One region of the Kluyvera sp. CHPC 1.2972 genome, then DNA from elsewhere that is predicted to be linked to it. Evidence: predicted binding sites of a transcription regulator. Region 1 holds the regulator's gene; the other holds the start of a gene.
What was found. Region 1 encodes PurR, which represses purine synthesis genes. Its sites were predicted from a motif close to CANGCAAACGTTTGCNTG; they were not measured.
Positions count from the first base shown of each region.

Region 2: purE (5-(carboxyamino)imidazole ribonucleotide mutase) is a predicted target of PurR. The motif match lies at 10,488-10,505, and genes of this name have one in related genera.

Region 1 covers NZ_JAPKIB010000003.1:45,300-60,969, forward strand. Annotated here, with positions in the region: gene slyA (transcriptional regulator SlyA) at 10-450, opposite strand; gene V6944_RS06195 (DUF1656 domain-containing protein) at 646-882, shown strand; gene V6944_RS06200 (HlyD family secretion protein) at 892-1,752, shown strand; gene V6944_RS06205 (FUSC family protein) at 1,749-3,773, shown strand; gene V6944_RS06210 (aldo/keto reductase) at 3,815-4,711, opposite strand; gene V6944_RS06215 (DUF1289 domain-containing protein) at 4,762-5,001, opposite strand; gene V6944_RS06220 (TetR/AcrR family transcriptional regulator) at 5,144-5,740, shown strand; gene V6944_RS06225 (alkene reductase) at 5,796-6,893, shown strand; gene gloA (lactoylglutathione lyase) at 6,970-7,377, shown strand; gene rnt (ribonuclease T) at 7,482-8,129, shown strand; gene V6944_RS06240 (Grx4 family monothiol glutaredoxin) at 8,195-8,539, opposite strand; gene V6944_RS06245 (C40 family peptidase) at 8,883-9,704, shown strand; gene sodB (superoxide dismutase [Fe]) at 9,828-10,409, shown strand; gene V6944_RS06255 (MFS transporter) at 10,490-11,656, opposite strand; gene cydH (cytochrome bd-I oxidase subunit CydH) at 11,817-11,906, opposite strand; gene purR (HTH-type transcriptional repressor PurR) at 12,201-13,226, shown strand; gene punR (DNA-binding transcriptional activator PunR) at 13,245-14,156, opposite strand; gene punC (purine nucleoside transporter PunC) at 14,270-15,463, shown strand.
Region 2 covers NZ_JAPKIB010000007.1:15,575-31,244, forward strand. Annotated here, with positions in the region: gene fetB (iron efflux ABC transporter permease subunit FetB) at 1-667, shown strand, start outside; gene V6944_RS12875 (co-chaperone YbbN) at 754-1,608, opposite strand; gene V6944_RS12880 (SDR family oxidoreductase) at 1,667-2,470, opposite strand; gene tesA (multifunctional acyl-CoA thioesterase I/protease I/lysophospholipase L1) at 2,457-3,089, opposite strand; gene ybbA (putative ABC transporter ATP-binding protein YbbA) at 3,057-3,743, shown strand; gene ybbP (putative ABC transporter permease subunit YbbP) at 3,740-6,154, shown strand; gene V6944_RS12900 (porin) at 6,410-7,552, shown strand; gene mnmH (tRNA 2-selenouridine(34) synthase MnmH) at 7,644-8,735, opposite strand; gene purK (5-(carboxyamino)imidazole ribonucleotide synthase) at 8,843-9,910, opposite strand; gene purE (5-(carboxyamino)imidazole ribonucleotide mutase) at 9,907-10,416, opposite strand; gene lpxH (UDP-2,3-diacylglucosamine diphosphatase) at 10,536-11,258, opposite strand; gene ppiB (peptidylprolyl isomerase B) at 11,262-11,756, opposite strand; gene cysS (cysteine--tRNA ligase) at 11,942-13,327, shown strand; gene ybcJ (ribosome-associated protein YbcJ) at 13,543-13,755, opposite strand; gene folD (bifunctional methylenetetrahydrofolate dehydrogenase/methenyltetrahydrofolate cyclohydrolase FolD) at 13,757-14,623, opposite strand; tRNA gene V6944_RS12945 (tRNA-Arg) at 14,877-14,953, shown strand; gene sbmC (DNA gyrase inhibitor SbmC) at 15,089-15,559, shown strand; gene V6944_RS12955 (serine hydrolase domain-containing protein) at 15,633-15,670, opposite strand, start outside.

The DNA.
Region 1 (15,670 bases):
CAATGAGTATCAATCGCGCGATTGCAGCTCAATGATATTCTGCTCTAGTTTGCGGATGAGCGTGGTCAACATCTCCAGCTCTTCAGCGGATATCCCCGACAGGATATCACCGCGCGTGTGGCTGATGACCGCTTCCATCTCCTGGATCAGCGGTTCCGCTTTCTCAGTTAACTTAATGCGTTTAGCACGACGGTCGTTCGCACAGGTCTGGCGTGAGATCAATCCCTTCTCTTCCAGCTGATCCAGAGTACGAACTAAAGACGGCTGCTCGATGCCGATCGCTTTTGCCAGTTGGATTTGCGACTGTTCGGGCGGCAGCTGATGAATATTATGCAGCGTAACCCAGTGAGTCTGCGTGAGTTCCAGAGGTTTGAGGCGATGGTCAATCAAAGCACGCCAAATGCGCACCAACCGTGCCAGATCAGAACCTAATGGCGATTCCAATTTCATCTCCTTATAATTAGCTTGCTAAGTTATTATACTGATTTTAGAATAGTGTGCAGTATTTAAATTAGCAAAACAAATGAATTGCCACGTGCACGCAAACCAGATCCGTGAGTTACACTGTTTCAAATGATGTGATTTTATGTCAAAAGACGACATACTATCGAGCCATAACTCTTCAATTGCAAAGGATTTCTGCTTGTGAAGTCTATTTTCCACATTCCTGGAGTCCCGCTGCAAGACCTTGTGGTTGGTGCTTCTATTTATTTCCCCCCTGTATTTAAAGCCGTCCTGCTTGGCTTCCTGTTCTGGCTGATTATTCACCGTTTATTGCGCAACTGGATGTATGCCGGTGATATCTGGCACCCGCTATTAATGGATCTCTCTTTCTTTGCGCTTTCCGTGTGTTTGGCGCTGTTGATACTGGTTTGGTGGTGATGTAATCCCATGAAAAAATTAAAATACTTCTCAACGCTGCTTATCGCCGCCCTGGCCATTATCGCCTGCTGGCTGGTCTGGAATTACTACATGCAGTCGCCATGGACGCGCGACGGCAAAATCCGCGCCGAACAGGTCGATATCACCCCGCAGGTTTCCGGCAGCATTCTGACGCTTAACGTGAAGGACAATCAGTTTGTCCACGCGGGCGACGTACTGTTCCAGATAGACCCGACGCCATGGAAAATCGCGGAGATGAATGCCGACGCGAAGCTTGCGAAGGCCCAATCAGACCTCGCGCGTGCCAGCCATGAAGTGGAGCGTCGCCGAGGATTGTCGCAAAACTTTATTTCCGCCGAAGACCTCGATACCGCCAATATGACGCTGAAAGCGGCGCAGGCCAACTATGACGCCGCCAAAGCCGAACGCGAGCATGCCCGCTGGCAGTTGGCTCAAACTGACGTAAAAGCGCCGGTTGATGGCTGGGTCACTAACCTCTCAACCCGTGTCGGGAACTATGCCGCCGTCGGGCATCCGGTCTTTGCGCTGATCGATAGCCACTCCTTCTATGTCGTTGGCTACTTTGAAGAGACCAAACTGCGCCACATCCGCGAAGGTGACCGCGCCGACGTGGTGCTCTACAGTGATGACAAGAAGTTACAGGGTCACGTATCCAGCATTGGCCGTGCCATTCACGATCAGAGTCTGGCGACGGACGGCAAGCTGGTTGCCGATATCAAGCCGACCATTCCATGGGTACGCCTGGCCCAACGCGTGCCAGTACGTATTGAGTTAAACGCGCTACCTGCGGATACCGTGCTGGTTGCTGGTACCACCTGCACCGTCTCTATTGTTGGTGGGAAGCAATGACCTTACCCGCTTTAACATGGCGGTCACTGCCCTGGTTTAAAGCGACCGTACCGCAATGGCGCTACGCCATGCGCAACGCCATTGCCATGTGTCTCGCGCTGAGCATCGCCTACTGGCTCAACCTTGATGAACCATACTGGGCGATGACCTCCGCCGCGGTGGTCAGCTTTCCGACCGTTGGCGGCGTTATCAGTAAAAGCCTCGGGCGTATTGCCGGCAGTATGCTTGGCGCCTGCGCGGCGCTGCTTATCGCCGGCCATACCCTAACCGACCCCTGGTTGTTCCTGTTTGCCATGTCCGGCTGGCTGGCCTTCTGCACCTGGGCCTGCGCGATGTATACCAACAACGTCGCCTACGCCTTTCAGCTGGCGGGCTATACCTGCGCCATCATTGCCTTTCCGATCATTAATGTGGTTGATGCCACCCGACTCTGGGACATTGCTCAGGCACGCGTGTGTGAAGTGATTGTCGGTATTCTGTGCGGCGGTCTGATGATGATGATCCTGCCCAGCACCTCCGACGGCAGCGCCCTGCTGACGGCGCTTAAAAATATGCACGCCCGCCTGCTGGAGCACGCCAGCCTGCTCTGGCAACCGGTCACCACCGATGCCATCCGCACCGCGCACCAGAGCGTGATAAGCCAGATCCTGACGATGAACCTGCTGCGTATTCAGGCCTTCTGGAGCCATTATCGCCTGCGTCGACAAAACACGCTGCTCAACTATCTGCTGCATCAGCAACTCCGTCTGACCAGCGTTATCTCCAGCTTACGTCGTCTGATGCTGAACTGGCCGGATGCGCCGCAAACCATCCGCCCGGTACTGGAAGAACTGTTGCTGGCACTGGCGAAGCCTGACTGCGATGCCTATACCATCGCGCGAATTATCGCTCCGCTGGCGCCGAGCGACCCGCAGGATTATCGCCACCACGCATTCTGGCACCGTTTACGCTACTTCTGCCGACTCTATCTCACCACCAGCCACTGGCTACAGCGGCTGGAAAACGCTACCGCGGTGACCGAGTTTACCGTGCCTGCCGCCCCGGCCCTGATGCGCCATACCGACCACGCCGAAGCCGCCTGGAGCGGTATCCGTACCTTCTTCGCGCTGGTGAGCGTCGGCGCGCTAAGCATCAGCACCCAGTGGGAATCGGGCGCAGCGGCATTAACCCTGGCGGCCATTTGTTGCGTGCTCTATTCCAACGTGCCTTCCCCGTTCAGTTCGCTCACGTTGCTCATGCGAACGCTGATTCTGCTGTCGATCTTCAGCTTTGGCATCAAGTTTGGCCTGATGGTGCAAATTAGCGATCTCTGGCAGTTTATGCTGTTCCTCTTCCCCCTGCTGTTAACCATGCAATTGCTAAAACTGCAGATGCCTAAACAGGCGAGACTGTGGGGTTCGCTGATTGTCTTTATGGGATCATTTATCGCAGTGACCAATCCGCCGGTCTACAATTTTGGCGATTTCCTTAACGATAACCTGGCCAAAATCATCGGCGTTGGGCTGGCGTGGCTGGCGTTTGCCGTGCTTACCCCCGGCTCTGACGCACGCAAAAGCCGCCGTCACATTCGGGCGTTACGGCGTCACTTTGTCGATCAGCTTAGCCGCCACCCGGCAAACCGCGAGCATGAATTTGAATCGCTGGTTTATCATCATGTTAGCCAGCTCAGCAGCAGTCAGGATGAACCGGCACGTCGCTGGTTGCTGCGATGGGGCGTGGTGCTGCTGAACTGTTCGCACGTGGTCTGGCAGCTTCGCGCCTGGGAATCACGTTCTGACCCACTGTCTCAAGTGCGCGATATGTGTATTAGCCTGCTGCGGGATGTAATGAGCGAACGCGGTGTTCAACAGCGTCCGCTGGCCGCCACGCTTCAGGAGCTGCAACGAATTTGCGACACACTTGCCCACCACCATCAACCGGCTGCGCGCGAGCTGGCCTCGATTCTGTGGCGTCTGTACTGTTCGCTTTCACAGCTGGAAACGGCACCGCCGCCCGGTACGCTGACCGAACAACCGGCGTAGAAGGAAGGATGCAGGCGGTGAAACCGCCTGCATTACTGGCATTACGGAACGTCGTAACCTAATGCCGCTTTACGAATGCGGAACCATTGCTGACGCGTCATATCCAGAGATTGCGCGACAATGGCCGAGCGTACACGTTCGATTTTGCCGGAGCCAATAATCGGCAGCGGCTGTGACGGTAAACGCATCACCCACGCATACACCACCTGTTCAATGCTACCCGCGTTCAGCTCGTTCGCCACCTTCGCCAGTTCATCGCGCAGCGGCTGGAATTCGTCGTCATTAAACAGGCGACCACCGCCGAGGCAGGACCAGGCCATCGGGCGAATACGCAGTTGCTGTAGCTGATCCAGCGTGCCGTCAAGAATGGCCGGCTGGTGAATTGGCGAGATCTCAACCTGGTTGGTGGCAAGGGTAAACGGCAGACGAGACTGCAGCAGCGCAAACTGCGCTGGGGTAAAGTTGGAGACGCCGAAGTGGCGCACTTTTCCACTTTGATGCAGCGCAGTAAACGCCTGCGCCACTTCATCGGCATCCATCAAAGGATCCGGACGGTGGATCAGCAGCAGATCCAGCACGTCGGTAGCCAGGTTGCGCAGCGACTGCTCGGCGCTATGAATAATGTGGTTGCGGTCGGTAATATAGTGACCCAGCGCGTGTTCCGGCTTCGCCGTAGTCGCGATCCCGCACTTGGTGACAATTTCCATTCTTTCACGCATGTGTGGCGCCAGCTTCAGCGCTTCACCGAACGCAGCTTCACACGCGTAGCCACCGTAAATATCGGCGTGGTCAACGGTTGTCACCCCAAGATCGAGATGCTCTTCAATAAAGCTCACCAGCTGACGCGGCGTCATGTTCCAGTCCATCAGACGCCAGTAGCCCATCACGAAACGGGAAAATTCTGGCCCTTGTGGTGCCAGGGTAATACGTTGAACCATAACCACTTCCTCAACAAAAAAAGTTGGAATGAGTATACGCACTTTTGCGCTTAAAACAGTGAGGGCTGCTGAGGATCTTCAGTATTCGTCGCTTTACCCGCGCGTAATTTACGCAGCAGACGCTGGCGACAAAGCCGCAGCACCTCCTGTTTTTGCGCATCGTTCATACTTTGCCAGTTGAAGCGTTCGTCACGGCTGCGAAAACAGCCGCGGCAAAACCCGCGCTCATCCGACTGACAAATTCCCCGGCACGGACTTTGAACCGGGAAAAACTCCAGTTGCTCCGCCACGTTAGCCCCCTTTTACCTCGTCATACTTTCATTGAAGACGTTTAATCTCCGGGGCGCAACTTTTCTCCCACATTGTGCGGACGAACCAGCATTGTCAAAAATTCATTTGCATTAGACCAATCGGTCTATTACAGTGCATCGCATGAGCAAATTGATTGAACATGATACCCGTGAACACATTCTGGCTACCGGCGAGCGTCTTTGTATGCACCGGGGGTTTACCGGAATGGGACTTAGCGAACTCCTGAAGACGGCGGAAGTGCCGAAGGGGTCGTTCTATCACTATTTCCGTTCAAAAGAGGCGTTTGGCGTCGCGATGCTGGAACGGCACTTTGCCGATTATCACCAGCGCCTGGTGCAGCATTTTACCCAGGGCGCGGGCAACTACCGTGACCGCCTGCTGGACTATTACCAGCACACGCTCACCCAGTTTTGCCAGCAGGGGCTTATCAGCGGTTGTCTGACCGTGAAACTCTCTGCCGAAGTGTGCGATCTTTCCGAAGATATGCGCACGGAAATGAATAAAGGTGCCAGCCAGATTATGGTTCTGCTGGCGCAAGCGCTGGAAAATGGCCGCCGTGAAGGCTGCCTGACCTTTAGCGGCGAAGCCGAAGCCACGGCGCAGGTACTCTACTCGCTGTGGTTGGGCGCAAATCTGCAGGCGAAAATGGCCCGCAGTTCAACGCCGCTTGAAAGCGCGCTGACGCACGTCAGGAATCTGATTGCCGCGCCGGACTAATCCCGGCGTTTTTATTTCGTTAATCACTAGACGACCGGTCTACTCAGGAGTCACCATGTCGCAAGAAAAACTGTTTACCCCACTGAAAGTGGGTGCGGTTACTGCCCCGAACCGCGTGTTTATGGCCCCGCTGACGCGTCTGCGCAGCATCGTTCCGGGTGACATTCCTACCCCGCTGATGGCCGAATACTACCGCCAACGTGCCAGCTCCGGTCTTATCATCTCCGAAGCGACCCAGATTTCCGCTCAGGCGAAAGGCTACCAGGGAGCTCCTGGCCTGCACAGCCCTGAACAGATTGCCGCATGGCAGAAAATCACCGCTGGCGTTCACGCAGAAGATGGTCGAATTGCCGTTCAGCTGTGGCACACCGGGCGTATCTCCCACTCCAGCCTGCAGCCAAACGGTGAAGCACCGGTTGCCCCTTCCGCGCTGAGCGCCAATACCCGAACTTCACTGCGCGATGAGAACGGTCACGCCACTCGCGTTGACACTTCTATGCCACGTGCGCTGGAAACGGAAGAGATCCCTGGCATCGTCAACGATTTCCGTCAGGCGATCGCTAACGCCCGTGAAGCTGGCTTTGACCTGGTTGAACTGCACTCCGCGCACGGCTATCTGCTGCACCAGTTCCTGTCGCCATCCTCTAACCATCGTACCGACCAGTACGGCGGCAGCGTCGAAAATCGTGCGCGTCTGGTGCTGGAAGTGGTTGATGCTGGGATCAAAGAATGGGGCGCAGACCGTATCGGTATCCGCGTGTCACCAATTGGGACTTTCCAGAACGTCGACAACGGCCCGAACGAAGAAGCGGATGCGCTCTACTTAATTGAAGAGCTGGGTAAACGCGGTATCGCCTACCTGCACATGTCTGAACCAGACTGGGCCGGTGGTCAGCCATACAGCGAAGCCTTCCGCGAAAAAGTACGTGCCCGTTTCCACGGCCCGATTATCGGTGCTGGCGCCTACACCCCGGAAAAAGCGGAAGCCCTGATTGAGAAAGGCTTAATTGATGCCGTGGCTTTTGGTCGCGACTACATCGCCAACCCGGATCTGGTCGCTCGTCTGCAGCATAAAGCCGAACTGAACCCGCAGCGTCCGGAAAGTTTCTATGGCGGCGGCGCGGAAGGTTACACCGACTACCCTGCTCTGTAATCCCACGTTGATTGATAGCGGCGGCCTTCCGCCGCTATACTAGCCAGATTATTCATAAGTAAGGACGAGGGATAACATGCGTTTACTGCATACCATGCTGCGCGTCGGCGACCTGCAACGCTCCATTGATTTCTACACCAAAGTGCTGGGCATGAAGCTGCTGCGCACCAGCGAAAACACCGAATATAAATACTCTCTGGCTTTCGTCGGCTACGGCGAAGAGAGCGATGAAGCGGTGATTGAGCTGACCTACAACTGGGGCGTGGATAACTATGAGCTGGGCACCGCCTACGGCCATATCGCCCTGAGCGTGGACAACGCCGCAGAAGCCTGTGACCGCATTCGCCAGAACGGCGGCAACGTCACTCGTGAAGCAGGCCCGGTTAAAGGCGGCACCACGGTGATCGCGTTTGTTGAAGACCCGGACGGCTATAAAATCGAACTGATCGAAGAGAAAGATGCCGGCAAAGGCCTTGGCAACTAACTCCTCCACGGGTGCCTAAGGCGCCCGTTTTTTTACCCCGCCTTTCCAAGCCGCGGCAAAATTTGCCATAATGCGCGCTACTTTTTCTAAGTGAAGAGATTCTGATGTCCGACAATGTGCAACTTAATGGTCTATGCGACCGTTTTCGTGGGTTTTATCCGGTAGTGATTGATGTGGAAACTGCGGGATTCAATGCCAAAACGGATGCCCTGCTCGAAATAGCGGCAATTACGTTGAAAATGGATGAGCAAGGCTGGCTGATGCCGGACACGACGTTGCATTTCCACGTTGAACCTTTTGAAGGCGCTAACCTCGAGCCGGAAGCGCTGGCGTTCAACGGTATCGACCCGAACAACCCGCTGCGCGGCGCGGTCAGCGAGTACGACGCGCTGCATGCCATCTTTAAGATGGTGCGCAAGGGCATGAAAGACAGCGACTGCAATCGCGCCATTATGGTGGCGCATAACGCCACCTTCGACCACAGCTTTATGATGGCTGCCGCCGATCGCGCTTCGCTCAAACGTAACCCGTTCCACCCGTTCGTGACCTTCGACACCGCCGCACTGAGCGGGCTAGCACTGGGGCAAACCGTGCTGTCAAAAGCCTGTACCGCGGCGGGCATGGATTTCGACAGCAGCCAGGCGCACTCGGCGCTGTACGACACCGAACAGACTGCCATTCTGTTCTGCGAAATCGTCAACCGCTGGAAACGTCTCGGCGGCTGGCCGCTGCCGATAGCGGCCGAAGAATAGCAGCATAAAAAAAGCGACCTGAAGGTCGCTTTTTTGCTTCTGTGCCCGCTATCCGGGCGAACCGATTATTCTGCTTTCGGTTCTTCAGCGTATTTCGCCGCGGTCTCTTTAATCAGAGGCTGCAGCTCACCGCGCTGATACATTTCAATGATGATGTCGCAGCCGCCAACCAGTTCGCCGTCAACCCACAGTTGTGGGAAAGTCGGCCAGTTCGCATATTTCGGCAGTTCGGCGCGGATGTCCGGGTTCTGCAGGATGTCGACATAAGCAAAGCGCTCACCGCAGGCAGACAGTGCCTGAACGGCCTGGGCAGAGAAACCGCAGCTAGGCAGTTTCGGGGAACCTTTCATGTACAGCAGGATTGGGTTCTCAGCGATCTGGCGCTGAATTTTTTCAATTGTCTCGCTCATTATCTTGCTTCCTCAAACTTCTTTTTACGGCAGTAGTCTGACATTGTAACGTTTCAGAGCCTGAACAGAAAATAACATTTTGTTCACGCATTACTATTTTATCGTCTGAACCGTTAAGTTGCTTTATAAATATGAGTTTATCGGCAGCAGCGGAAAAATCTTGCTCATTTTTTGACTCATGATGTATCAAATGATGTTTTTTTTTGCAGTTGCTAACGAAACAGGGTTTTAGACATAAAAACACTATTAACAATTCGTGTTTTTATGGATTAGAATCGTTGGGTTTTGTAAACCATACCCAGGCAAGGACATTTAGCCTGCATCTTACTCAGAGGGTTGTTCAGTGGCGCAGATAAAAAAATGGTCGTTCACGCTCTGTGCATTGCTGTTTACATCGTTATCCTTCACGCCGTTGGCGCATGCTACAGGGCATGCCAAAACCCCAACGGCGCAAAAGTCGCTTCCTGTAAAAAGCAGTGAACGCAAGAAAAAGAACGCGGACAATAAATCTAACACTAAGAAAAAATCCACTCCGGTTGCCGCTAAGAAGAAAACCACGCCAGCCGTAGCGAAAAAAGTTGCTCCAGCCTCCAGCAAATCGAAAACAGCCTCCGCTAAAACCCACGCGAAAAGCAGCGCGGTCAAAACCGCCAACGTCACCACGACCTGTAAAGTTCGCAAAGGGTACAAGAAACGCTGTACCACCGCTCCTGTAGAAACCCAACCCACGACCATCGCCGCCGCGCACAAAGTTCGCGTGCAGAAAGTACAGAAAACCGCGATGAATAAGCTGATGGGTCAGTTAGGCAAGCCGTATCGCTGGGGTGGCAACTCCCCACGCACCGGCTTCGACTGCAGCGGTTTGGTCTATTACGCTTATAAAGATCTGGTCAACATCCGCATTCCACGTACTGCCAACGAAATGTATCACCTGCGCGATGCGCGTCCGGTTGAACGTGGCGAACTGGAAAGCGGCGATCTGGTATTCTTCCGCACCCAGGGCCGCGGTACAGCCGATCACGTTGGCGTGTACGTCGGGAACGGCAAATTTATTCAGTCCCCGCGTACCGGTCAGGACATCCAGATAACCTCGCTGAGCGAAGATTACTGGGTCCGCCACTATGTCGGCGCCCGTCGCGTTGTAACACCAAAGACAATTCGTTAATCACTTACCCCGTTTGTTAATAAACGGGGTAAGCTTATCTTTTATCTCACCTTTTAATTTGCTACTCTATCCCTACTCAGTACATGGTTATTGAGTGTACAAATATAATAAAGGAGAGTAGCAATGTCGTTCGAATTACCTGCATTACCGTATGCCAAAGACGCTCTTGTTCCACACATTTCCGTGGAAACGCTGGAGTATCATTACGGCAAACACCACCAGACCTACGTCACCAACCTGAACAACCTGATCAAAGGTACGGCGTTTGAAGGCAAAACGCTGGAAGAGATCGTCCGTACCTCTGAAGGCGGCGTGTTCAACAACGCAGCGCAGGTCTGGAACCACACCTTCTATTGGAACTGCCTGGCACCTAACGCCGGTGGCGAACCAACCGGTGCCGTCGCTGATGCGATCGCTAAATCCTTTGGCTCCTTCGCTGAATTCAAAGCACAGTTCACCGACGCCGCAGTGAAAAACTTCGGCGCAGGCTGGACCTGGCTTGTGAAGAAGGCGGATGGTTCCCTGGCTATCGTTTCAACGTCTAACGCGGCAACCCCGTTGACCACCGACGCGAAGCCACTGCTGACCGTTGACGTGTGGGAACACGCTTACTACATCGACTACCGCAATGCGCGTCCAAACTATCTGGAGCACTTCTGGGCTCTGGTGAACTGGGCGTTTGTGGCTGAGAATCTGGCAGCGTAAGCAAAAAATAACCCGGCATCGCCACGCTCCGCCGGGTTATCTCGTATCACGCAGAAGGTCTCCCTTCTGCGTTTTTGTTTTTATTGGCTGGCCAGCGCCTCTTCACCGCGTGAACGACCGCTCAGGAATACCACCAGCAGCGCCAGCGCGGCAACAATCGCCCCCATCACCGGTACAAAGCTGTAACCCAGACCACCGGAGATCACTGCTCCGCCCGCGACCGCCCCCAGTGCGTTACCCAGATTGAACGCCCCGATATTCACCGAGGAAGAAAGACCCGGTGCTTCGTGAGCCACGCGCATCACGCGCATTTGCAGCGGTGGCACCACCGCGAAGGTTGCCGCACCCCACACCACCATACTGAAGGCCGCGCCTACCTGCGTTTGCGCAAGGAACGGAATCGCCAGCATAATTGCCATCAGCAGCAACAGGAAGCCTTTCAGCGTACCGCTCACCGAACGGTCAGCAAATTTGCCGCCGAGGTAGTTACCGATGGAGAAGCCCACGCCAATCAGCACCAGCATCAGCGTAATAAACGCTGGCGTGGCGTGAGTTATCGTACGCAACACCGGTGAAATATAGGTATAGAGCGTAAACATCGCCCCTGCGCCCAGTACAGTGGTCAGCAGCGCCGACAGCACCTGCGGACGTACCAGCACCGACAACTCGCGCTTCACGTCCGGCTTTTCACCCGCCCCGCCCTTCGGCAGAGAGAACCACAGCCCCAGAATAGCAATAATGCCGAGGCCTGCCGTTGCCAGGAATGACATCCGCCAGCCGATGGTTTCGCCAAGCCAGGTTGCCGCTGGAACGCCACCAATATTGGCAATCGTCAACCCCATAAACATGGTCGCCACGGCGCTGGCCTGTTTATGCTTCGGTACCACGCTGGCGGCAACAACGGAACCGAGGCCGAAGAATGCACCGTGGTTAAGGCTGGTGATAATGCGCGACAGCATCAGCGTGGTGTAGTCCGGCGCCATCGCCGACAGTACGTTGCCGAGGGTAAAAATCGCCATCAGGAAGATCAAGGCGTTACGGCGAGCACGATGTGAAAGGAGCAGCGTCATCAGCGGTGCGCCAACCATCACCCCTACGGCATAGGCGCTAATGAGCATCCCGGCAGCGGGAATGGAGACGTCTACGCCCTTAGCGATGACCGGCAGGAGCCCCATTGGCGAGAATTCGGTGGTCCCGATGCCAAAGGCCCCAATGGCTAACGCCAGTAAGGGAAAGTTAATTTTCATGCAAATGCTCCGGTTGGCCGCACGACAGACGCGGCATGTCGATAATGGGCAAAAGCATGACATCAATCACATAAAAACAGAAGTGTACAAAACAGCAAAAGATTATTGCTAAACGGGTAACAATCAGACAGGAGGGAGCGGACGCCCCCTCGCAGAGGAATTAATGCAGTACAGCAGTCAAACTTGCGGCAACAATCAGCGCAAGGGTAATGACGGTGGTGGTGAGTGACATCTTAAGTTCGGTACTCATCAACTTTTCTCCTTTTTATCGCTACAGCAAAACTGTGCTAACGCATTTTTGCACAGTATTGCGCAAAAATCTTCACAGATTTAGCAGGATGTTGGTTTTTACTCTTCCACTTTGCGTCAGGATAAGTCAAAATTCGACGCTTATTTATAAGCGTACCGGCCATTGACCCCCTCCTGTCGTCCTGTATCGTTTTCCCGGCGAATCGCAATCCACAAAATTGCGTCAGGGTGTGTGAAGGCAAACGTTTTCCTTTCGATTTTATCAGGGGCAGGCCAGGGTCTGGAGTGAGATGGAATGGCAACTATTAAAGATGTAGCGAAGCGCGCAAACGTTTCCACTACAACCGTATCACATGTAATTAACAAAACGCGTTTTGTCGCCGAGGAGACGCGTGAAGCCGTCTGGGCGGCGATCAAAGAGTTGCACTACTCTCCGAGCGCCGTTGCCCGTAGCCTGAAGGTGAACCACACCAAATCGATTGGTTTGCTAGCGACCAGCAGCGAAGCGGCCTACTTTGCCGAAATTATCGAAGCCGTTGAGAAAAACTGCTTTGAGAAGGGCTATACCCTGATTCTGGGCAACGCCTGGAACAACCTGGAAAAACAGCGCGCCTACCTGTCGATGATGGCGCAAAAGCGCGTGGATGGCCTGCTGGTCATGTGTTCCGAGTATCCGGAATCCCTACTGACGATGCTCGAAGAGTACCGTCACATCCCGATGGTGGTGATGGACTGGGGCGAGGCTAAAGCGGACTTCACCGACTCGGTCATCGATAACGCCTTTGAAGGCGGCTATACCGCAGGCCGTTACCTGATTGAGCGCGGTCATCGCGATATCGGCGTGATCCCAGGTCCACTGGAGCGTAACACCGGCGCGGGTCGTCTGGCGGGCTTTATGAAAGCGATGGAAGAAGCGCACATCAACGTCCCGAAGAACTGGATTGTACAGGGTGACTTTGAGCCTGAATCCGGTTATCGCGCAATGCAGCAGATCCTGTCGCAGCAGCCGCGCCCTACTGCTATCTTCTGCGGTGGCGACATCATGGCGATGGGCGCACTGTGCGCCGCAGATGAAATGGGTCTTCGCGTGCCGCAGGACATTTCGCTGATTGGTTATGATAACGTGCGCAACTCCCGTTTCTTCACCCCGGCGTTGACGACGATTCACCAGCCGAAAGATTCGCTCGGTGAAACGGCGTTTAACATGCTGATGGACCGTATCGTTAGCAAACGCGAGACCTCGCAGTCGATTGAGGTGCATCCGCGTCTTATCGAACGTCGTTCCGTGGCCGACGGTCCGTTCCGCGACTACCGCCGCTAAGCATTACCCACGGACACCCTACTCGGGTGTCCGCAGCCACTCTTCATTTAGCGTCTCGCTATCCCCCAGATATTCCAGCAGCCAGCTTAATGCCGGCGATGCTTCGCTTTGCTGCCAGGTCAGGCAACAGGCGGCATCCGGGAACGGGTTTTCAAGCTGTAGCGCCACCCACTCCCCATTTTCCAACCACGGTTGCGCCAGATGCCCCGGTACCATCGCCGCGCATAGTCCCGCCGAGATACAGGTTTCCGATGAAGCCCAGTCCGGCACCACCACACGCTTCTGGTTATCGAGTAGCCAGGTCGTCCGCTTCGGCAGCGAACGCGAAGTATCTTCGCGCACCAGCGACGGCCAGTTGCGCAACACATCATCGCTGAGCGGGCCCTCCATCTGCGCCAACGGATGGATACTCGCCACCACGCAGTGCCAGTTGAGCATCCCCATATCACGAAACGCGAAGCGGCCACCGACCGGAATCGCCTGAGTGGCACCAATCGCCAGCTCCACGCGGCCATCGGCCAATGCATCCCAGACGCCATTAAACACTTCCTGATAAACAATCAGCTCCACGTCGCTAAAGTGGCGATAGAAATCGACAATCAGCTGCCGGGTTCGCTGCGGTTTCACGATATTATCGACGGCAATCGCCAACTGCCCTCGCCAGCCGTTAGCAATTTTCTGGCACTGTTGGCGAGTGATCTGCATTTTTTTGATAACAGACCGCCCCTCCTTCAAAAACCATACGCCAGCGGGAGTAAGTTCAACGTCGCGATGGCGCCGTTCGAACAGGGGAACAGCCAGCCACTCTTCCAGCTGGCGTACCGTATAGCTCACCGCAGAAGGCACGCGGTGCAGTTCCTGCGCGGCGGCACTAAAACTACCGTTACGTGCCACCGCATCAACCACTTCCAGTGAATATTCAGACCACATTTTCTGCCTGCAAAATTTTTGAATGCATGACGCAAATATTAGCGTTTCACAAGCCGTTATGCACTCTCTACACTCAGCGGCATCGTTTATTCATGATAAAAAGGGCGAAATTAATGCAACCTGGGAAAGGATTTTTAGTCTGGCTCGCGGGGCTGAGCGTATTGGGTTTTCTGGCTACCGATATGTATCTCCCCGCCTTTGCTGCCATTCAGGAAGACCTGCAAACGCCGGCATCAGCCGTCAGCGCGAGTCTTAGCCTGTTTCTGGCCGGTTTTGCCGTCGCGCAGCTCCTCTGGGGGCCGCTGTCAGACCGCTATGGTCGTAAGCCGATTCTGCTGTCCGGGTTAACCATTTTCGCTATTGGCTGCATTGGCATGCTGTGGGTGCGCGATGGTACCACGCTGCTGGTCCTGCGTTTTGTACAGGCCGTCGGCGTCTGCGCCGCGGCGGTGACCTGGCAGGCAATGGTCACCGACTACTATCCAGCTCAGCGCACCAACCGCATTTTTGCCACTATCATGCCGCTGGTTGGCCTCTCTCCGGCACTCGCCCCGCTGCTGGGTAGCTGGCTGCTGGCGCACTTTGACTGGCAGGCCATCTTCGCAACCCTGTTTATCATCACCCTGGTGCTGATGCTCCCGGCGTTCCGCCTCAAGCCTGCGCACAAAAAAAATGCCACCAGCGAAGAAAAGCTGACCTTTATGCGCCTGCTGCGCAGTAAAGACTATCGCGGCAACGTGCTGATTTACGCCGCCTGCTCGGCGAGCTTCTTCGCCTGGCTGACCGGTTCACCGTTCATCCTGCATGAGATGGGCTACAGCCCGACGGTAATTGGCCTGAGCTATGTGCCGCAAACCATCGCCTTCCTGATTGGCGGCTACGGCTGTCGCGCCGCGCTGCAAAAATGGCGTGGTGCCCAGATGCTGCCGTGGCTGCTGGTTATTTACGCGCTGAGCGTGGTGGGTACCTGGGCCGTGGGTCTGGCAGAAAACGCCTCGTTGACCGCCCTGCTGATTCCGTTCTGCGTGATGGCTATTGCCAACGGCGCGATTTATCCGATCGTCGTCGCTCAGACGCTGAAGCCCTTCCCGCAGGCGACGGGCCGTGCTGCTGCATTACAAAACACCCTGCAGTTAGGACTCTGTTTCCTGGCAAGCCTTGCGGTATCCACGCTGATTGCCACGCCGCTGCTGACCACCACCAGCGTGATGCTGGTGACCGTGCTGCTCGCAGGCGTTGGCTACTGGATGCAGTTAGCCGCTCGTCGTGCTGAACGTGAAATGGAACACGCCACTTCCCACGCCTAAACATCACTCAGATCAATATCTCAGGAAATGATTAGGGCGCTAAGATTTTTAGTTGAATCAACAAACTTAGCGTCCTATACTGGATCCGCATCACATAAATAATATAGATTGAACTTATTAAGCGGGGGCAGGATAGCTTCCCGTTGAACCATGGATTGGTTTTCGGCAAGGGATTCTTCCCTTCCTCTGTGCTACGTCGGATAGCAG
Region 2 (15,670 bases), on a different contig from region 1:
TATCTGCCGGGCGGTGGTGCAGCTGATTATCGTTGGCTACGTGCTGAAGTATATCTTCAACGTTAACCATGCGGTGCTGACGCTATGCATGGTGCTGTTCATCTGCTTCAACGCGGCGTACAACGCGCAAAAGCGCAGCAAATATATCGACAAAGCGTTTGTGTCATCGTTTATCGCCATTACCACCGGCGCAGGGCTAACGCTGGCAGTGCTGGTGTTCTCCGGCTCGATTGCGTTTGTACCGATGCAGGTAATCCCGATTTCCGGGATGATTGCCGGTAACGCGATGATTGCGGTGGGGCTGTGCTACAACAATCTGGGGCAGCGTTTTAGCGCCGAGCAGCAGCAGATTCAGGAGAAGCTAAGCCTGGGGGCTACGCCAAAAATGGCATCGGCGCGGTTGATTCGCGAAAGTATTCGCGCGTCGCTGATCCCTACCGTGGACTCGGCGAAAACCGTGGGATTGGTGAGTCTGCCGGGGATGATGTCCGGGCTGATTTTTGCCGGTATCGACCCGGTAAAAGCGATTAAGTATCAGATTATGGTGACGTTTATGCTGCTCTCAACCGCCAGCCTGTCGACCATTATTGCCTGTTATCTGACCTACCGGAAGTTTTACAACGCCCGCCATCAGCTGGTGGTGACGCAGTTGAAGAAACGCACATAATGTGAGATTTCCCGGCGGCGCTTCGCTTGGCCGGGCTACCTACAATCGTAGCCCGGCCAAGCGAAGCGCCGCCGGGAATAGCACCGTTAGTACAGCAGCGAGTAAAGCTGACGACGATACTTCGACGCCAACGCATCACCGGTACCCAGCGCCGCCAGAATTTCCTGCAACATTTTGCGCGCCTGACCGTCCGCCGCGCCTAAATCTTTGCGCAGATGGCTAAACAGCAGCTCCAGCGCCTCTTCGTTACGACCCACCTGATGCAACTGAAGCGCCAGCTTCGAGGCCAGCGCCGCGTCGTCCGGGTTGGCATCGACCTCTTGCTGCAGTAGCTGAATTTCCGGCGTGTCCGCCGCCTGCTTCAGCAGCTCAATCTGCGCAACCAGCCCTTGATAACGGGTGTCCTGATCCTGCAGCGGAATGGTTTTCAGCACCGCTTCCGCCTCTTCTGAACGGTTAAGCGCAATCTGTGTTTCCGCCAGCAGCAGACCAATCTGGCTGTCCTGACCGGAGAGCTGCCAGGCATCTTTTAGCAACGGCAGTGCGTCGGCATGGTTGCCTTCCTGAATCAGCGCCAGCGCCTGCTGCGCCTTCAGCTCTTCTTCACGCGGCAGCACTTTATCAAGCAGCGCGCGAATCGCTTCTTCTGGCTGTGGGCCCTGGAAGCCGTCAACCGGCTGGCCGTTCTGGAACAGGTAAACGGTCGGGATGGAGCGCAGGCCAAACTGAGAGGCGACCATTTGCTCGGCGTCGCAGTCGACCTTCGCCAGAATAAATTGACCGTTGTACTGCGCGGCCAGATTTTCCAGCACCGGCGTCAGATCCAGGCAGTGCTGGCTACGGTCTGACCAGAAGTAGAACAGCACCGGTGTGGTAACGGACTGCTCCAGCGTCTGGTGGAGATTAGCTTCGGTAATGTTGACGATATTCTGTACGGACATAAGTCTTTCTCTGTAGTCGGTTTGTATTCGAGATGGGGGCAAAAGCGTCGGCTTCAACTTAGCCCTGCAGAATTTTGTCCATCGCGCGCCCCGGCAGCAGGCGTTTCAGCCAGCCTACCGCGTGGGTGACCAGGGTGACCGGATAGCGCAGCTTCGGTTTATCGCTGATAAACGCATGGCGAACTTTCTCCACCACCGCATCCGGGCCGAGGGTAAAGCGCGCGGCGATGCCGGGATTCTCCACCGGCTTATCGCTGGTCTGGTTAACGTTCTCGGTAAAGCGGGTGCGAATCGGGCCGGGTTCAATCAGGCTGACCTTCACGCCCGTATGGCGCAACTCCATGCGTAGCGCGTCGGACCAGGCCTCCAGCGCATATTTGCTGGCGGCATAGGCACCACGGCCCGGGGTGGAAATCAGCCCCATCACCGATGAGGTCATGACGATACGGCCTTCGCCGTGCGGGATCATCGCCGGCAACAGGCGCATAGTCAGCTGGTGGACGCCGAAAAAGTTGGCGGAAAACTGCTGCACCATCTGCGCGCGGCTGATGCTCTCCAGCGGACCATAGACGCCATATCCGGCGTTATTAAACAGGCCAAACAGGCGGTTATTGGTCAGGGCGATGACCTGCTCCGCGGCGTTATCCACGCTTTCCGGGCTGTCGAGGTCGAGTAATATTCCGGTAAACCCCATGCCGTTCATGCGCTTCACATCATCGGGTTTGCGGCAGGCGGCCAGTACGCGAAAGCCCTGGCGTTTCAGTTCTAACGCGCTTTCGAGGCCAATCCCGCTGGAACATCCTGTAATTAAGACCGATTTTTGCATAACTTTACCTGAAGACACCGCTTTACTTTCCGGCATCGTGATTAACTAATGGAGCCAGGCGTGTCGCCATCCAGTCTGCAATAAACGGCTGGGCGTCACGATTGGGATGAATGCCATCATCCTGCATCCACTGCGGCTTGAGATAGACCTCTTCCATAAAGAAGGGCAGCAGTGGGATAGAAAACTCGCTGGCGAGCTGCGGATATACAGCGCTGAACGCCTCATTATAGCGGCGTCCGTAGTTTGCTGGCAGACGAATTTGCATTAATAACGGTTGGGCATGGGCGGCCTTTACCTGTTGCAAAATAGTGCGCAGTGTTTTCTCGGTTTGCTGTGGTTGAAAACCGCGCAGGCCATCGTTGCCGCCGAGTTCAACCAGCACCCATTGCGGCTTATGCTGTTGCAGCAGTGCGGGCAGGCGTGCCAGCCCCTGGTCTGAGGTATCGCCGCTAATACTGGCGTTCACCACCGTAATGTCAGGCTGCCATTTATCATTCAACAACGCCGGCCAGGCCGTATTGGCCGCCATGCGATAGCCCGCGCTAAGGCTGTCGCCAAGCACTAACAGCGTGTCCGCCGCCGCGGCGCGCAGGCTAAACAGAATCAAAAACAGGACAGGCAAATGCCAGCGGAAAACGTACTTGAAGTGCATCATCTTAAGAAATCCGTCGGTCAGGGGGAGCATGAGCTTTCCATCCTTACCGGAGTTAACCTGATTGTCAAACCGGCACAAACCCTTGCTTTAATTGGCGAGTCGGGGTCCGGGAAGTCGACACTGCTGGCGATTCTGGCCGGGCTGGACGATGGCAGCAGCGGCGAGGTGAAGCTGCTGGGGCATCCGCTGGATAAGCTCGATGAAGAGGCGCGAGCGCGGCTGCGTGCCCAGCATATAGGCTTTGTTTTCCAGTCTTTCATGCTGATCCCCACGCTGAACGCGCTGGAGAACGTCGAGCTGCCCGCGCTGCTGCGCGGTGAAAGCGACGGCCAAAGCCGCCAGGGGGCGAAGGCGTTACTGGAACAGTTGGGGCTAGGCAAGCGCTTGCACCACCTCCCGGCACAGCTTTCCGGCGGCGAGCAGCAGCGCGTGGCGCTGGCTCGCGCCTTTAACGGTCGCCCGGATCTGCTGTTTGCCGACGAACCGACCGGCAACCTCGACCGTCAGACCGGGGATAAAATCGCCGACCTGTTGTTCTCGCTCAACCGTGAACACGGCACCACGCTGATTCTGGTCACCCACGATGCGCAGCTTGCCGCGCGCTGTGACCGACGGCTGCGGCTGGTCGACGGGCAGCTACGGGAGGAAGCATGATTTTACGCTGGTTCTGGCGGGAGTGGCGCTCGCCGTCGCTGCTGATTGTCTGGCTGGCGCTGAGCCTGGCGGTGGCCTGCGTGCTGGCGCTGGGCAGCATCAGCGACCGCATGGACAAAGGGCTCAATCAACAAAGCCGCGAATATATGGCGGGCGATCGGGTGCTGCGCAGTTCGCGCGAAATACCGGCACAGTGGATTGAACGCGCGCGCGCTCAGGGGCTGACGGTTGGTGAACAGATCAACTTCTCCACCATGACCTGGGCGGGCGATACGCCGCAGCTTGCCGACGTGAAGGCAGTCGATGACAGTTACCCGCTCTATGGCGACCTGCAAACCGCACCCGCGGGCCTCAAACCGCAGGCGGGAACGGTGCTGCTGGCGCCCCGGCTGATGGCGCTGCTGAATCTGAAAACCGGCGATAACCTTGACGTTGGCGATGCCACGCTGCGCATTGCCGGTGAAGTGGTGCAGGAGCCTGATAGCGGCTTTAACCCGTTCCAGATGGCGCCCCGGCTGATGATGAACCTGGCCGACGTGGCGAAAACCGGCGCCGTACAGCCCGGCAGCCGGGTAAGCTGGAGCTATAAATTTGCCGGCACCCCCGCGCAGCTTGCCAGCTATGAAAGCTGGCTGCTGCCCCAGCTCAAGCCGGAGCATCGCTGGATTGGCCCGGATCAGGACGACGGCGCGTTAGGCAAATCGCTACAGCGCTCCCAGCAGTTCCTGCTGCTCTCCGCGCTGCTGACGCTGCTGCTGGCGGTAGCCGCCGTGGCGGTGGCCATGGGTCACTACTGCCGCAGTCGCTATGATCTGGTGGCGGTGTTGAAAACCTTAGGTGCCGGGCGGGCGCAGCTGCGTAAGCTGATTATCGGCCAGTGGGTGCTGCTGCTGGCGCTTTCGGCGCTGGCGGGCGGTGCGATGGGGCTGTTGTTTGAATCGGTGCTGCTGGCGCTACTCAAGCCGGTGCTGCCGGCGGCGTTACCTGCCGCCAGCGCCTGGCCGTGGCTGTGGGCGGTGGGGTCAATGACGGTGATTTCGCTGCTGGTCGGGTTACGTCCGTACCGATTGCTGCTGGCAACCCAGCCGCTGCGCGTGCTGCGTCAGGATATCGTCGCCAACGTCTGGCCGCTGAAAATCTATCTGCCGCTGGTCTGTATCGTCACGGTGGTGCTGCTGGCATGGTTGATGGGCGGTAGCCCGCTGCTGTGGTCGGTGCTAGCGGGCGCGGTGGTGTTGGCGGCGCTGTGTGGGCTGGTGGGCTGGCTGCTGCTGAAGGTGTTGAAGCGCCTCACCCTGCGCGCGCTGCCGCTGCGTCTGGCGGTGAATCGTCTGCTGCGCCAGCCGTGGTCGACGCTTAGCCAACTGGCAGCGTTCTCGCTCTCATTTATGCTACTGGCGCTGCTGCTGGTGCTGCGCGGCGATCTGCTGGATCGCTGGCAGCAGCAGCTACCGCCGGAAAGCCCGAACTATTTTCTGATCAACATTGCCCCGGAACAAGTCAGTGAGGTGAAAACCTTCCTGGCGGAGCATCAGGTGATCCCGACGGCGTTTTACCCGATCGTCCGCGCGCGCCTCACGCAGATCAACGGTCATAGCACCGAAGGTAATAAAGATGAATCGCTGAACCGCGAGCTGAACCTCACCTGGCAAAACCAACGGCCGCAGCATAACCCGCTGGTAGCGGGCGTCTGGCCGCCGAAAACCGGGGAAGTCTCTATTGAGGAAGGGCTGGCGCAGCGGCTGAACATTGGCCTCGGCGATAGCGTAACCTTCACCGGCGATACTCAGGACTTTACGGCGAAGGTGAGCAGCATTCGCAAGGTGGATTGGGAAAGCCTGCGGCCGAACTTCTTCTTTATCTTCCCGGACGGCGCGCTGGACGGTCAGCCGCAGAGCTGGCTCACCAGCTTCCGCTGGGACCACGGTACGACGCTGCTGACTCAGCTAAACCGTGAATTCCCGACGGTGAGCCTGCTGGATATTGGCGCTATCTTAAAACAGGTTGGTCAGGTGCTGGCGCAGGTCAGCCGGGCGCTGGAGGTGATGGTGGTGCTGGTCACCGCCTGCGGCGTGCTGCTGCTATTGGCGCAGGTTCAGGTTGGCATGCGCCAGCGTCACCAGGAGCTGGTGGTCTATCGCACCCTTGGTGCCGGAAAGTCTCTGTTGCGCCTGACGTTATGGGCGGAGTTTGCTCTGCTGGGGGCGATTTCCGGTCTGGTGGCGGCCATCGGCGCGGAAACGGCGCTGGCGATGCTGCAAACAAAAGTGTTTGATTTCCCATGGTCACCGGACTGGCGGCTGTGGGTGGCGCTACCGTTGTGCGGGGCGTTGTTACTGTCGCTGTGCGGTGGAGGGTTAGGGCTGCGTCTGCTGAAGGGCAGGGCGCTGTTCCGCCAGTTTTCCAGCTAGCTATTTTCCCGGCGGCGCTGCGCTTGGCCGGGCTACTGATGGCCCGTAGCCCGGCCAAGCGCAGCGCCGCCGGGTTTCTCTCCGTCCTCACAAAATTGCTCATCCTTTCATCAACATGCCCGCATTAGGGCACCATTCGGTAATTCTGCTGCGCTAAGTCGCACGTTTCATTAAAAATCAGTCAGGTGCAATTTATTAATAAACGATAAGATTTATTTGCCAAATAGATGGCACGTAATCTATCAAGGAAAAATAATGACTATAAAAATGAAAGCGCTGGCGATCTCGATCGGCGCTGCAGTGGCATTGACGTCTTTCGCATCCCAGGCTGAAATTACCCTGCTTAAGCAGGATCCTCAGGCTGGTAACCCGCTGAGCCGTCTGAACTTCACCGTGGGCGGGAGTATTCGTCCGCAGTTCAACATGATGACCGGCGACGGCGACAAAGGCTCTTACAAACGTAATGGCTTTGACGGTGGTACCCGTTTCCGTTTCGCTGCTGACTACTACCTATTTGATGACATCAGTTGGGTCAGCTACTACGAGCTAGGTGTCAACATTCCAGCGGTCTTCGACTGGGATAACCACTATGCTGAAGGCGCGAACGACACCACTCGCCGTATGCTCTACACCGGTCTGAAGAGCGATACCTGGGGTACGCTGACCTTCGGTCAACAGAACAGCATCTACTACGATGTGGTCGGTGCGAAAACCGATATCTGGGACTATGACATGATTGGTCAGGCACCAGGTAACGGTATCAACGGTGACTACGATGGTTCTTACCGTACTCGTAAATCACTGAAGTATAAGAAAACCGTAGGTGATGTAGACCTGTATGCTTCTTATCTCTTCAGCGATGATCTGAACCTGAACAACGGCCTGCTGTACAAACGTAAAGGCGGCGGTTCACTGGGTGTGGATTACCATATCACCGACGACCTGAGCTGGGGGACGGCATGGAACTACACCCGTGCTGATATGAACACCACCTACAGCAGCGAAAGCAAAACCTACGATCAGAACATCCTGGGTACCGCGCTGAGCTGGACGCCGGACAACTGGACCTTCTCCGTTGGCGGTGGTTGGTACCAGAACTTCATGACCACCAAAAAATCTTCCGTACATGATTACTTCGCGGGCGATGCGTGGGGCGTGGAATACTTCGCGGGCTACAAAATCCCAGTGGGTCAGTACGCGCTTAAATCCGTTCAGCCATACTTCATGGGTGACCGTATTGAATACGTGAATGGTCGCAACTACCAGCGCATCGACAACGGCGTGGGTATCAGCTTCCAGCTGGATTACGGTTTCCGTGTTGACTACGAACACGTGTTCACCTCCAGCACCGATGACCTGGGTGATATGAACCTGGTTCGTCTGCGTTACGATTTCTAATCGTCAAAAAGGGCGGCAATTGCCGCCCTTTACCGGTATTGCAAACCGTGTAGCCCGGCCAAGCGCAGCGCCGCCGGGAATAGCACCAAACCTACTCTTGTGTTTCCGCCAACCACTGCGTGACCGCTTCCGACGTTCCCCGAAACACAATCTTGCCCGCCTTCTTCTCCAACTGATAGCAGTACATCGGGTCGTAATACTCCTCCAGCAACGGCACCAGCCAGGCAAAATGCACCTCCGTTGAGCCGGTACGCTTCTGCTCGGTCAGCGAAGCGTCGAGCGTGGCGGTCAATTCGGCAAAACGCTGAAGCCCCAGGCGACGACGAATCGCGAACAGGCCGTGATGCAGCCAGGCGCTGTACTCCTCCCAGCCTTTCTCTTCGCCAAATGCGGCGGTGAAGTCGTGATGCATATGGGCAAAGTACTCTTCGCGCAGACGCTCAAGACGCAGATCAAACGGATCCTCCACTACCGCGATCGGCGACTGAGCCATGCGATCGCGCAGGCACTCCGGCAGGTGGTTAGCGCCAATCATGTGACCTTCATCTTCCAGCACCCAGCGAACCTTGTCCCGCTGATACGCGCCTTTCAGCAGCGCGGTCGCCAGGTGGTTCTCAAAGGTTGCCTGAGAAAATTGGGGCGTCAGCGTGCGACCAAACGACGAGCCACGGTGGTGAGCCAGCCCTTCAAGATCGATCCCCAACGGCTGCTGGCGCACCAGCGGCGTTTTGCCGTTACCGGTGCAACCGCCGATCAGCACGATCGGATGGCGTACCAGCTCCTCGGTGGCCTGAATCGCCGCCTGACGTAGCGCCTTATAGCCGCCGACGATCAACGGGTAATCAATACCGTTTTCTTTGATCCAGCTTTGTGTGATATGCGAGCGCTGGCCGCCGCGGGCACAGCACAGATAGCCCTGCGGCGCACGGCGACAGGCATCGAGCCAGGCGTCAATACGCTGTTGGCGCGTCTGCCCGGAGACCAGTTTATGCCCCAGCGCCATTGCGGCTTCGGGCCCCTGACGTTTATAGCAGGTACCGACCGCAGCGCGCTCATCGTCGTTCATCAGCGGCAGATTGACGGCGGCGGGCATCGCGCCCTGAGCAAACTCAACGGGGGCTCGCACGTCAATGATGGGCGTTTCCGCGCGCAGAATCGCGCAGTAATCCGTCCCATTATTCATGGGGAAATCCTTCTTATTTAAATCGGGGGTCATGCGGTTATGGCGGGATTTTACGCTTCAGAGAGGGGGCCGGGGAAGGATAAGTTACTTTCCCCGGCATTTAAGGCTTAATTCAGGCGTGATTGCGCCCAGGCAATACCGCTTGCATACTCTGGCGGCAGCAGGGGTACCATCGCTTCCAGCGTGGCGCTGAGGCGGCCGGTATCGCTGTCATTGAGGTTCAGGTGGCCCACTTTACGGCCCTCGCGCACCTCTTTGTCATACCAGTGCAGGTGCACCAGCGGCAGCTTCAGCCAGTCATAGTTCAGGTCGGTGCCAATCAGGTTCACCATTACCGATGGGCTGTTTACCACCGGTGGTGGTAACGGCAGGTCGGTAATCGCACGCAGGTGCAGCTCGAACTGGCTGATGGATGCGCCATTCTGCGTCCAGTGACCGCTGTTGTGCACGCGTGGGGCCAGCTCGTTGATCAGCAATCCGGCCGGGGTGATGAAACACTCCATTGCCATGACGCCGACGTAGTTCAGCTCCTGCATAATCGCGCCGAGCATGGTTTCGGCCTGAGCCTGCTGCTGCGCGTCCGCCTGTGGGAAGGCGACGCTCATGCGCAGAATACCGTCCTGGTGCAGGTTATGGGTCAGCGGGTAGAACACGGTGCTGCCGTCATGGCCGCGCGCGCCAACCAGCGACACTTCACCGGAGAAGTTAATGCCCTGCTCAACGATGCATTCACCGTAGCACTCGTCAGGCAGCTGCGCGGTGTCATCTTGACGCAGACGCCACTGGCCGCGGCCATCGTAGCCGCCGGTGCGGCGCTTGACGATAGCCAGCTCGCCCAGACGACCGAATACTTCAGGCCACTCGTCGGCACTTGCCAGCAGTTGCCACGGGGCAGTTGCCAGATTGAGTTTATCGAACAGCTGCTTTTGCGTCAGACGGTCGGCGATAATCGGGAAGACGTCGCGGTTAACAAACGCGGTGTGCTCGGCCAGTTCGCGGGTCAGCGCGGTTTCCGGCCAACGTTCAATCTCTGCGGTGATCACGCTTTGCTGAAACGGCACGGCGGCCGGATCAGCTTCCAAACCTACCGGCCAGACGGCGATGCCCAGCGGCTCGCCGGCCTGACGCAGCATGCGGCCTAGCTGACCGTTGCCCAGCACGCAGACCTGCTTCATGCCGCACCTCGTGGGTCTGGGTTATCCAGCACTTCATCGGTTTGCGCTTTGCGCCAGTCGGCAAGGCGCTGGTGCAGTTCAGCGTCGTGCTGAGCCAGGATCTGTGCGGCGAGCAGGGCGGCGTTAGCAGCACCGGCTTTACCGATAGCCAGCGTCCCTACCGGAATACCGCGCGGCATCTGTACGATGGAGTAGAGGCTGTCTACGCCGCTTAATGCAGCGCTTTGCACCGGTACGCCGAGTACCGGCACCAGGGTTTTGGCGGCAATCATTCCGGGTAAATGCGCTGCACCACCGGCACCGGCAATAATCACCTGGTAACCGTTCTCTTCTGCCGTTTCGGCAAAGCTGAACAGCTTATCGGGCGTACGGTGGGCGGAAACCACTTCAACATGGTGAGGAACGTTCAGAATATCGAGGATTTCTGTGGCGAACTGCATGGTAGCCCAGTCGCTTTTGGACCCCATCACGATGGCGATACGTGCCGGATTATTGCGGGAAGACATGCGTCTTAAAACTCCTGTGGGTGTGCTGCACACGACGTTAGAGGCCACAGAGAATAACACGGAAAACGGGCGAGGAAAACGGTTGCGTCGCCACACGACAGGGGGATAAGGGGGAAAAATTAAAATGGGAAGGTGATAAGCGTAACGTCTTCTTTGGTGACGCGAATCATCGATCCTTCAGTATGCCAGGCACCGAGCACCGCGCGAAATGCCGCGTCGCCGTTAGCCTCAAGAGCGTGGATATCCGGACGATGAGTATGCCCGTGAATCAACCACTGCACGTGATGTTTCTCCATCACGTCGACGACGGCCTGCGGGTTTACGTCCATGATGTCCATTGATTTACTGCTGTTGGCGGCCTTGCTGTCATTGCGCATCTTCTGGGCAATACGGCGGCGGATAAACAGCGGCAGGGCGAGGAACAGTTTCTGGATCCACGGGGTATGCACTTTGGCGCGAAAGGCGAGGTAGCCCGGGTCGTCTGTGCAAAGGGTGTCGCCGTGCATAATCAGTATGCGACGACCGTAGAGGTCTAGCACCTTCTCTTCGGGCAACAGCTGCATACCACTCTCGTGGGCAAAGCGTTTACCGACCAGAAAATCACGGTTGCCGTGGATGAAGTAGCAGGGCACGCCGTCATCGACCAGCGATTTGATGGCAGAAGCGACTTCACGGTGCAGCGGGTTCGGATCGTCATCGCCAATCCAGGCTTCAAACAGGTCGCCTAAGATGTACAGCGCATCGGCCTGACGGGCTTCGCCGCCTAAAAAACGCAGAAAACCGGCGGTAATCGCCGGTTCTTCTGTTTGCAGATGAAGGTCTGCAATAAAGAGTGTCGCCACCAATTACTCGCTGACGGTCACGCTTTCGATGATAACGTCTTCTTTAGGAACGTCCTGATGCATACCGCTGCGACCGGTAGAGACCGCTTTGATTTTGTCGACCACGTCCATACCTTCAACCACTTCGGCGAAGACACAGTAGCCCCAACCCTGCAGGCTTTCGCCAGAGAAGTTCAGGAAGTCGTTGTCTGCTACGTTGATGAAGAACTGAGCGGTGGCGGAGTGTGGAGCCTGAGTACGCGCCATTGCCAGCGTACCACGGGTGTTTTTCAGACCGTTGTTCGCTTCGTTCTTGATAGCTTCTTTGGTGGTTTTCTGGTTCATGCCTGGCTCAAAACCGCCGCCCTGGATCATGAAACCGTTGATAACACGGTGGAAGATCGTGTTGTTGTAGAAACCTTCGCGGCAGTAGTCCAGGAAGTTTTTAACTGTTTCCGGCGCTTTGTCGTCGAAGGTTTTGATGACGATGTCGCCGTGATTAGTGTGGAAAGTAACCATTTCTGCATCCTGTTCCGTTTAGAGTGGTGCTTCAGCCCGCCTGTGGGCTGCACATAGGCATCTGTTATAGCATAACCGGGCGGCGCGATCATCTTGCATTGTGTGCTGCTTCCGGGTTGAATTATGGGTAGAATATACCGTTTAAGGCGAAAGCCCGGCTCACACACGTAAACATGGAATTCTCGATGCTAAAAATCTTCAACACAATGACTCGCCAGAAAGAGGAATTTAAGCCCATTCATGCCGGAGAAGTTGGCATGTACGTGTGTGGTATCACCGTTTACGATCTCTGTCATATCGGCCACGGCCGCACCTTTGTCTCCTTTGACGTCGTCGCACGTTACCTGCGTTTTCTTGGCTACAAGCTGAAGTACGTGCGTAACATCACCGATATCGACGATAAAATCATCAAACGCGCTAACGAAAATGGCGAGAGCTTTGTCGCGCTGGTCGACCGCATGATCGTCGAAATGCACAAAGACTTCGACGCGCTGAATATTCTGCGCCCGGACAACGAACCGCGCGCAACGCACCATATTCACGAGATCATCGAAATCACCGAGCAGCTGATTGCTAAAGGTCACGCCTACGTGGCGGACAACGGCGACGTGATGTTCTCGGTCCCGACCGATCCGAACTACGGCAAGCTGTCGCGTCAGGATCTGGATCAACTGCAGGCCGGTGCTCGCGTTGACGTGGTTGACGTGAAGCGCGACCCAATGGATTTCGTACTGTGGAAAATGTCCAAAGCGGGCGAGCCAAGCTGGCCATCCCCGTGGGGCGAAGGCCGTCCAGGCTGGCACATCGAATGTTCCGCCATGAACTGCAAACAGCTGGGCAACCATTTCGATATTCACGGCGGCGGTTCGGACCTGATGTTCCCGCACCATGAAAACGAAATCGCGCAGTCTACCTGTGCGCACGATGGCGAGTACGTGAACTACTGGATGCACTCCGGCATGGTGATGGTGGACCGCGAGAAAATGTCTAAATCGCTGGGCAACTTCTTTACCGTGCGCGACGTACTGAAGTACTACGACGCCGAGACCGTGCGCTACTTCCTGATGTCCGGCCATTATCGTAGCCAGCTGAACTACAGCGAAGAGAACCTCAAGCAGGCACGTTCTGCGCTGGAACGTCTGTACACCGCGCTGCGCGGTACCGACAAATCCGTCGCGCCAGCGGGCGGCGAAGCGTTCGAAGCGCGCTTTATTGAAGCGATGGACGACGACTTCAACACCCCGGAAGCCTACTCCGCGCTGTTTGATATGGCACGCGAAGTTAACCGCCTGAAGAGCGAAGATATGCATGCCGCCAACGCGCTGGCATCGCATATGCGTAAGCTCTCCTCGGTGCTGGGCCTGCTGGAACAGGAGCCTGAAGCGTTCCTGCAAAGCGGCGCGCAGGCTGATGACGGTGAAGTGGCGGAAATTGAAGCGTTAATCCAGCAGCGTCTGGATGCGCGTAAGGCCAAAGACTGGGCGGCAGCCGACGCCGCGCGTGACCGTCTCAACGAGATGGGCATCGTGCTGGAAGATGGCCCGCAGGGTACCACCTGGCGCCGTAAATAAGTCACTCATCGTAGCCCGGCCGAGCGCAAGCGACGCCGGGATCCTCTATATACTGCAGGGAGCAATACGGGAAAATGGGGGAGGGATGAGGCCCGGCGTCGCAGTGCAGCGATGCGGGTCTTGTCGGCCTGATAAGCAAAACGCCATCAGGCCATTCAGTGCGGATTGCCGGATGCGGCATAACGCCTTATCCGGCCTACAACTGTGCCAGTATCTTACGCCGTCACGGTGATGCTCTGACCTTCAAAGCTGACGGTTTGACCGGCCACAATTTTGCAGCGCTTGCGGGTTTCTACCGCACCGTCAACGTTAACCAGACCGTCGGCGATAGCGATTTTCGCCTGCGCGCCGCTTTCGGTCCAGCCTTCCAGTTTCAGTAAGTCACAGAGTTCCACATGCGGATGCTTACCCAAAGAAAATGTTGCCATCTTATGCCTTCTCCACGTCGTGATACTCTTCACACGCCTGTAAGGTGTTTTCAATCAGGGTTGCGACGGTCATTGGACCAACGCCGCCCGGTACCGGGGTGATGTAAGACGCGCGCGCGGCGGCATCTTCAAACACTACATCGCCGACTACTTTACCGTTTTCGAGGCGATTAATCCCGACATCAATGACGATGGCTCCTTCTTTAATCCACTCACCTGGAATAAAACCAGGCTTGCCGACCGCGACGATTAGCAGATCCGCGTTCTCAACGTGATGGCGCAGGTTTTTGGTGAAGCGGTGGGTCACGGTGGTGGTGCAGCCAGCCAGCAGCAGCTCCATGCTCATCGGGCGACCAACGATGTTGGAGGCGCCAATCACCACGGCGTTCAGGCCGTAGGTATCGATGTTATAGCGCTCTAGCAGCGTGACGATACCGCGCGGGGTGCATGGACGCAGGCGCGGCGCGCGCTGGCACAGGCGGCCAACGTTGTAAGGGTGGAAGCCGTCCACGTCTTTGTCCGGATCGATACGTTCCAGCACTTTGACGTTATCGATGCCCGCAGGCAGCGGCAGCTGCACCAGAATACCGTCGATGGTGCTGTCGGCGTTCAGGGTATCAATCAGCGTCAGCAGTTCGGCTTCTGATGTGGTTTCCGGCAGATCGTAGGAGCGGGAGACGAAACCCACCTCTTCGCAGGCTTTGCGCTTGCTGCCGACATAAATTTGCGATGCAGGGTTGCTGCCTACCAGGACAACGGCAAGCCCAGGGGCGCGTTTTCCGGCCGCAACTCGGGCCTTCACTTTTTCCGCAACCTCAGAGCGCACCTGCTGCGCAATCGTTTTACCGTCAATAATCTTTGCTGCCATCAGGGAAAATTTTCCATCTGTCATTAACGAAGGGGGGATGGACATATTTTGTCAGATGCGAGCCTCGCTGTCAGGTATCGTTTGCGAGTTTTCCGCGGAAAGTGATTTTGTTGAAGAGTTGAACGATAGTTGGCTGCTCTTTGTTCACTGCCTCATCACGCGCAGGTTTCGCAAGGAAATGGATTGACTCACCTGCCAGTGACCGTATAATTCCACGCGTTTCACCCCACCATGAAGTTTTGACTTCCCCAGTGCGCCCTTAGCTCAGTTGGATAGAGCAACGACCTTCTAAGTCGTGGGCCGCAGGTTCGAATCCTGCAGGGCGCACCATTTTCCTGAAATTCCCCCTACATTCTTCCCCTGGCAAGAGTGCGAATCTGCTCACATAATGTTCACTGTTCGTTTGTCGAAACCAAAACACGTCAATTATACTGTATGAAATTACAGTATGTTAGCGGAGGCAGTATGGACTACGAGATTAAGCAGGTTAAGCAACGTAAAATTGCCGGTTTTCATATGGTTGGCCCATGGGAGCAGACGGTCAAACAGGGTTTTGAGCAGCTGATGATGTGGGTCGACGGCCAGCAAATTCCTGCTCAGGAGTGGCTTGCCGTCTATTATGACAACCCGGATGAAGTGCCCGCTGAGAAGCTGCGCTGCGATACCGTAGTGTCGGTGGCTGATGATTTCGTTATCCCTGCCAACAGCGAAGGGGTGATGCTGGCGGAAGTGGCGGGTGGGCTGTATGCCGTCGCGCAGGCTCGCGTTATCAACCACGACTTCGCCACGCCCTGGTATCAGTTCTTTGATAGCGTCATGAAGGACGAAACCCATCAGTGGGCACCAAAGCCCTGCTTTGAGATTTACCACAATAACGGGGCGGAAGAGGGCTACTGGGATATCGAAATGTTTATCGCGGTAGAGCCGAAGGCCTGACCTGAAAACGCCAGAGCGTAAAGTGCGGCTCTGGCGTGGTCATCTGTTGGCGAACGCCCTGTATCGCGGGTGATTAATGCAATGCCTTCGCAATCGCGCTGAACATCAGCG